2 regions of the Streptomyces sp. NH27 genome follow, and region 2 is predicted to be linked to the other one. Evidence: riboswitches for the same ligand, from Rfam matches in the RefSeq annotation. Region 2 holds a riboswitch; the other holds the start of a gene.
What was found. Region 2 has a riboswitch for glycine ahead of gcvP (aminomethyl-transferring glycine dehydrogenase). Riboswitches for the same ligand answer to the same signal wherever they lie in the genome.
Positions count from the first base shown of each region.

Region 1: another riboswitch for glycine. It lies ahead of gcvT (glycine cleavage system aminomethyltransferase GcvT); the one in region 2 lies ahead of gcvP (aminomethyl-transferring glycine dehydrogenase).

Region 1 is NZ_JACEGK010000063.1:1,064-4,384, forward strand. Features, by position in the region: gene glyA (serine hydroxymethyltransferase) at 1-363, opposite strand, end outside; gene gcvH (glycine cleavage system protein GcvH) at 375-755, opposite strand; gene gcvT (glycine cleavage system aminomethyltransferase GcvT) at 954-2,069, opposite strand; glycine riboswitch at 2,261-2,379, opposite strand; gene AC13HU_RS08075 (enhanced serine sensitivity protein SseB) at 2,503-3,273, shown strand.
Region 2 is NZ_JACEGK010000159.1:1,253-4,573, forward strand. Features, by position in the region: partial or broken gene gcvP (aminomethyl-transferring glycine dehydrogenase) at 1-1,457, opposite strand, end outside; glycine riboswitch at 1,517-1,644, opposite strand; glycine riboswitch at 1,645-1,756, opposite strand; gene AC13HU_RS15345 (PRC-barrel domain-containing protein) at 1,905-2,276, shown strand; gene AC13HU_RS15350 (DNA polymerase IV) at 2,198-3,321, opposite strand, start outside.

The DNA of each region.
Region 1 (3,321 bases), on a different contig from region 2:
CAGATCCAGGCCGAGGATGGTGTCACCCGGCTTGATCAGCGCGAACATCGCGGCGGCGTTCGCCTGGGCGCCCGAGTGCGGCTGCACGTTGGCCGCCTCGGCCCCGAACAGCGCCTTGACCCGGTCGATCGCGAGCTGCTCGATCACGTCGACGTGCTCGCAGCCGCCGTAGTAGCGGCGCCCCGGGTAGCCCTCCGCGTACTTGTTGGTGAGCACCGAGCCCTGTGCCTCCAGCACGGCGACCGGCGCGAAGTTCTCGGACGCGATCATCTCCAGCGTGGACTGCTGGCGGTACAGCTCGGCGTCGACCGCGGCCGCCACATCCGGGTCGAACTCGTGCAGGGACTGGTTCAGCAGCGACATCGCGGGTTCCCTCAGTTCTCGATGAAGGCGTCGTACTCGGCGGCGGACAGCAGGTCGGACGGCTCCTCGGTGATCTTCACCTTGAACAGCCAGCCGCCCTCGAAGGGTGCGGAGTTCACCAGCGCCGGGTCGTCGACGACGTCCTGGTTCACCTCGGTGACCTCGCCGCCGATCGGCGAGTACAGGTCGCTGACCGACTTGGTGGACTCCAGCTCGCCGCAGGTCTCACCCGCGGTCACCGTCGCGCCCACCTCGGGGAGCTGGACGAAGACCACGTCGCCGAGCGCGTCGGCGGCGTGCGAGGTGATGCCCACCGTGGCCGCGCCGTCGGCGGCGGCGGAGAGCCACTCGTGCTCCTTGCTGTAACGAAGCTGCTCAGGGTTGATGCTCATGGCTGAATTCTCCCGGATCGACAGGGGTGCTCGCGTGCGCGGCACGGCAAACGGAAAGCTAAGGGCAAGGGGGGAAGTGCGAAGCGTGGGGGTGGGCCGCGGAACTCGGCGCCGACAGAGCGTGGCGGCCGCACAAGGCGGCACCCGCGGAACCCGGCGCCCGCGGAACCCGGCGACGGGCGAGCGGGCCCGGCCCGTTCAGCGCTCGCGCTTGTAGAACGGCAGCGCCACGACGTCGTACGGCTCCCGCGAGCCGCGGATGTCCACCGTGACCCCGGGCGTGCCGGGCGCCGCGTGCGCCGCGTCCACGTACGCCATCGCGATCGGCTTGCCGAGGGTCGGCGACGGGGCGCCCGAGGTGACCTCGCCGATCACCGCGCCCGACGCGTCGGTGACCGGGTAGCCGGCCCGCGGCTCCCGGCGGCCCTGCGCGACCAGCCCGACGAGCTTGCGCGGCGGCAGGTCCTTGGCCCGCTCGGCGGCGGCGCCCAGCGCGGTGCGGCCGACGAAGTCCCCGGGCTTGTCGAACTTGACCACCCGGCCCAGGCCGGCGTCGAACGGCGTGACCGAGGCGGTCAGCTCGTGCCCGTACAGCGGCATGCCCGCCTCCAGGCGCAGCGTGTCCCGGCAGGACAGCCCGCACGGCACCAGGCCGACCGGCTCGCCGGCGTCGGTCAGCGCCCGCCACAGCCGCTCGGCGTCGGCCGGCGCGACGAACAGCTCGAAGCCGTCCTCGCCGGTGTAGCCGGTGCGGGCGATCAGCGCGTCCACCCCGGCGACGGTGCCGGGCAGTCCGGCGTAGTACTTCAACCCGTCCAGGTCGGCGTCGGTCACCGACTTCATGATCGCCGGGGCCTGCGGGCCCTGGACGGCCAGCAGCGCGTACGCCTCCCGGTCGTCGCGGACCTGCGCGTCGTACTCCGCCGCGCGCAGCGCCACCGCGTCGAGCACGGTCTGCGCGTTGGACGCGTTGGCGACGATCATGAACTCCTGCTCGCCGAGCCGGTACACGATCAGGTCGTCGAGGATGCCGCCGTCGGGCGCGCAGATCATCGTGTAGCGGGCCCGGCCCACCGCCAGCGCGGACAGGTGGCCGACCAGGGCGTGGTCCAGCGCCTGGCCCGCCTGCGGGCCGGTCACGGTGATCTCGCCCATGTGGGACAGGTCGAACAGGCCGGCCCGGGTGCGCACCGCCTGGTGCTCCTCGCGCTCGCTGGCGTACCGCAGCGGCATGTCCCAGCCGGCGAAGTCGGTCATGGTCGCGCCGAGGGCGCGGTGCAGGGCGTCGAGCGCGGTGTGACGGGGTTCGCTCATCGGTGACAGGCTCCCAGGCTCGGTCTCGGTGAAGAGAAAGGAGGGACGACGGATGGACACTCCCCATCTGTCATCGGAACCTGAGAGGTTCACCGTGAACCCCGCTCGCGCGGGCCCCGGTTTGCACCTTGGGTGGGCGGGGCCACGCACCCCAGGGGTGCGCCGACGGCTCCGCCGCTTTTCAGATCTGCCTCGCCCGCGCGGTATCTGTGCCTGAGAGATTCAAGGGAGGACTTGCTCCTTCGGCGCCCGTCCCACCGCCCGCGAGCTGGTCGCGTGCGCCGGTCCGGAACTCTCCCGCGCGGCCTCGAACGGCCGTTATACAAGTTGTGGCCTTCATCATTGCATGCCCAGGGTCCCCGGCCCCCGGCAGCGGTTAGGGTTTCCCGGGCACAACGCTACAGACGTGGTACATGGGCGGACAAGGGTGGACATGGAGAATCCGGCACCGTACATATGGCCGGCCAACGAGCTGGAAGAGGTGCTGAGCGCCGGCCTCGGCAATCCGTCGGCCACGCCCAGGCTGCTGGAGGTGCTCGGCCGCTCCAGGGTGTGGGTGCCGTTGCCCAACGGCGGCTCGGCGCAGGCGGCCGGCCTCGACCTGCCGACCGTGGTGCTCGGCGACGCACCCTACGTACCCGTGTTCAGCTCCGAGCAGCAGTTCCGGCAGGCCGCGGACGGCATGTCCTGCACGGTCGCGCCGGTGCACGAGTTCGCCCGCGGGCTGCCGCCGCTGGTCGGGATCGCGGTCAACCCCGGCGGGGCGGTCGGCGTGCCGCTGCCGCCGGCCGCGGTGGCCGCGCTGTGCCGGCCGGTGCCGGGCGAGCGCGCGCCGGAGCTCTCCGGGGTACGCGGCGGCGACGCGCCGACCGGTGCCCGGGTGCGGTTGTGGGAGCCGGACCACGACGAGGAAGCGGTGGACTTCCTGGCCGCGGCGGCCGGCGAGTTCGCGGTCACCTCGGTGGTGCTCAGCGGTCGGCGGGCGCTGGCCGCCGTGGAGGAGGATCCGCCCGCCCTGTTCATCGGCGTGGAACTCGACCGCTGGCTGGAGGGCGAGGGGGCCGCCGCGATGGACGCGCTCGGCCGGGCGATGGGCGTGGCGCCGCCGCCGTGGCCGGTGCACCTGATCCTGCTGGACGTGGCGCAGGACCCGGTGGGCGACTGGATGTTGGAGACGGTGCGGCCGTTCTTCGCCCGCGACTGAACCCGCCAAGGCGCGCGTTCAACGGTCGTATACCCGGTCTATAGCTGG
Region 2 (3,321 bases):
TCGCTGTGGTGCTGGTGGAAGACCGGGTGGGTGAGGTAGTCGTCGCTGCGCAGCAGGGCGGCGGGCAGCGCGTCGGCGGTGGCCGCGTCGAGCGCGTCGATGTCGCCGGTGGCGCCGAACGCGGCGAGCACCGAGGTGAGCGCGGCGCGGTCGGTGGTCTCGTCGCAGGCGATGCCGACGTGGTCGGCGTCGGTCAGCCGCAGGTTGACGCCGGCGGCACGCGCGGCCGCCACGATGTCGGCGGCCTTGCCGGGCACCTGGGCGGTCAGCGTGTCGAAGTACGCGTCCTCGACGAGCTCGACGCCGGCCGCACGCAGGCCCGCGGCGAGCACCGCGGCGTAACGGTGGGTGCGGCGCGCGATGTCGGCCAGCCCGTCGGGCCCGTGGTAGACGGCGTACATGCCGGCCATCACCGCGAGCAGCACCTGGGCGGTACAGATGTTGCTGGTGGCCTTCTCCCGGCGGATGTGCTGCTCGCGGGTCTGGAGCGCCAGCCGGAAGGCGGTGTCGCCGTCGGCGTCGACCGAGACGCCGACGAGCCGGCCGGGCAGGTTGCGGGCGTAGGCGTCGCGGACGGCCATGTAGCCGGCGTGCGGGCCGCCGAAGCCCATGGGGACGCCGAACCGCTGGGTGGTGCCGACCGCGATGTCCGCGCCGAGGTCGCCGGGCGAGGTGAGCAGGGTCAGCGCGAGCAGGTCGGCGGCCACGGTGACGATCGCGCCGAGGTCGTGTGCCTGCTCGATGACCGGCCGCAGGTCACGGACGGCGCCCGACGCGCCCGGGTACTGGAGCAGCACGCCGGTGACGCCGCGCTCGGCGACGTCGGCGGGGATGCCGGCGGACAGGTCGGCGGTGACGACCTCGACACCGGTGGGTTCGGCGCGGGTCCGTATCACGGCGAGGGTCTGCGGGAAGGTGTCGGCGTCGACCAGGAAGACGCCGTTCTTGACCTTGCCGACCCGGCGGGACAGCGCCATCGCCTCGGCGGCCGCGGTGCCCTCGTCCAGCAGGGAGGCCCCGGAGGTGGGCAGTCCGGTGAGGTCGGCCACGACGGTCTGGAAGTTCAGCAGCGCTTCGAGGCGGCCCTGCGAGATCTCCGGCTGGTACGGGGTGTACGCGGTGTACCAGGCCGGGTTCTCCAGCACGTTGCGCAGGATCACCGGCGGGGTGAAGGTCCCGTAGTAGCCCAGGCCGATCATCGGCGTGAGCACCTGGTTGCGGTCGGCGAGCGCACGCAGTTCGGCGAGCGCCTCGGCCTCCGTGACGGCGGCGGGCAGGCCGAGCGCCTCGGCACTCTTGATGGTGTCGGGTACCGCCGCGGCGGTCAGTTCGTCCAACGAGCCGTAGCCGACCTGGGCAAGCATCTTGGCCTGCGCCTCGGTGTCGGGGCCGATGTGGCGGCGGGCGAAGGGTCGGCCTGCTTCCAGCTCGGCAAGGGAATTCCGGCGGTCACTCATCTTCGGGGGCCTCCTGGTCTGCGACGACCTTCGGGGGTGCCGCCACAGGCACCCGTACGGCCTCCCCCTCTGTCATCAGAACCTGAGAGCTTCACCGCCCCGGCCCACAGGGCGGCTTTCACCGTCGGTGAGGACGCGTCCCGGCGGCCGCGCTGCTTCCGGGACAGGTCCTGCTTTCCAGAGTGACCTCACCCGAGCGGTACGGATGCCTGAGAGATTCCGGGGAGGATTTGCTCCTTCGGCGCCCTCCGCCACCCGCCGCCAGGCGGGCTGTTGGAGGACTCTCCCGCACGGGGTCAACGGCCTTCTGCCAGCCTACCAGCGTGATCCGAACACGGGTCGGAGCAGGTGCCGAGTCGACACCGCCCCCGTTGTGGCCTTGGGTAGGAGTCAGCCGGCCGTCGTACGACGGCCGGCCTGGGGTTGGATGGATTGGTTGGAGGGACCGTGCAGACCGACATCGATCCGCGCAGCCTGATCGGCCGCCGCGCCTTCGACCGTGACGGGACGAGGATCGGCACGGTGGACGAGGTGTACCTCGACGACGCGACCGGCACGCCGGAATGGGCGGCGGTGCGCACCGGCCTGTTCACCCGGGACGCCTTCGTGCCGCTCGGCCCGAGCGAACTGGACGGCGACAAGCTGCGGGTGCCGTACGAGAAGGCGCTGATCAAGGACGCGCCGGACTTCGGCGTGGGCCGGCACCTTTCGCCCGAGCAGGAGTTGCAGCTCTACCACCACTACGGCATGGATGTGCCCCGGTCGGGGACGGAGCCGACGCCATCCGGGGACTTCGGGGAACTGGCCGACGACGACTGAGCCGGATCGGCGGGCGGATCGACGTCCGGGGTGGTGTCCGGATCGGCGGGCGGGTCCGTAGGCGGATCGACGGACTGATCGGCAGGTGCCTGGGCGGCCAGCGGCAGCGGGTCGCTGCCGCTGAGCGCCGGGTCGTCCACGGCGAAGGTGCGCACCCGGCCCGGCACGGTGTCGGAGGGCACCTCGAAGCGCACGGTCACCCGGCCGACACCGCTGCCCTGCACCCACCCGGCGCCGTACTCCTCGTGGACGACGTCGTGGCCGGGCAGCCAGCGGTTCGCCCGCTCGGGAGCCGGCGGAGGGCTGCTGGGCAGCGGCGGCGGTGCGTCCTCGTCGGCCCCGCCGTGCAGGGCCCGCTCGCCCTCGGCGTGGGCGAACAGGTCCTCCTGGGTGAAGTCGGCGAGCCCGGCGACGCCCACCCCGAGCAGCCGTACGCCGCCGGTGGTGTCGACGGCCTCGGCGAGCCGGCGGGCGGTCTCGCGCACCACGGCCGGGTCGTCGGTGGGCGCGCGCAGCGTCTCGGAGCGGGTGAGCGTGGAGAAGTCATAGCGCCGGACCTTCACCACCACGGTGCGGCCGGAGCGGCCCGCGCCGCGCAACCGCTGCACGCAGCGCTCGGCGAGCCGGTCGATCTCGTACCGCACGTGGGCGCGGTCGGTCAGGTCGCTGTCGAAGGTGTCCTCGACCGAGATGGACTTGACGTCGCGGTCGGCGACCACCGGGCGGTTGTCGACGCCGGCGGCCATCGCGTGCAGCCCCGCGCCATGCGCCTTGCCGAGCAGGCGGACCAACTCCGCCTCGCCGGCCCCGGAGATCTCGGCGACGGTGAGGATGCCGGCCTTGCGCAGATGCTCGGCCGTGGCGGGCCCGACCCCCGGCAGGGTGCGTACCGGCATCGGGTCGAGCAGCGCCCGCTCGGTGCCGGGCTCGACCACCACCAGGCCGTCGGGCTTGGCCTTCTCGGAGGCGATCTTGGCGAGCAGCTTGGAGCCGGCCAGCCCGACCGAGGCGGTCAGGCCGGTGGCGGCCTTGATGTCGGCGCGCA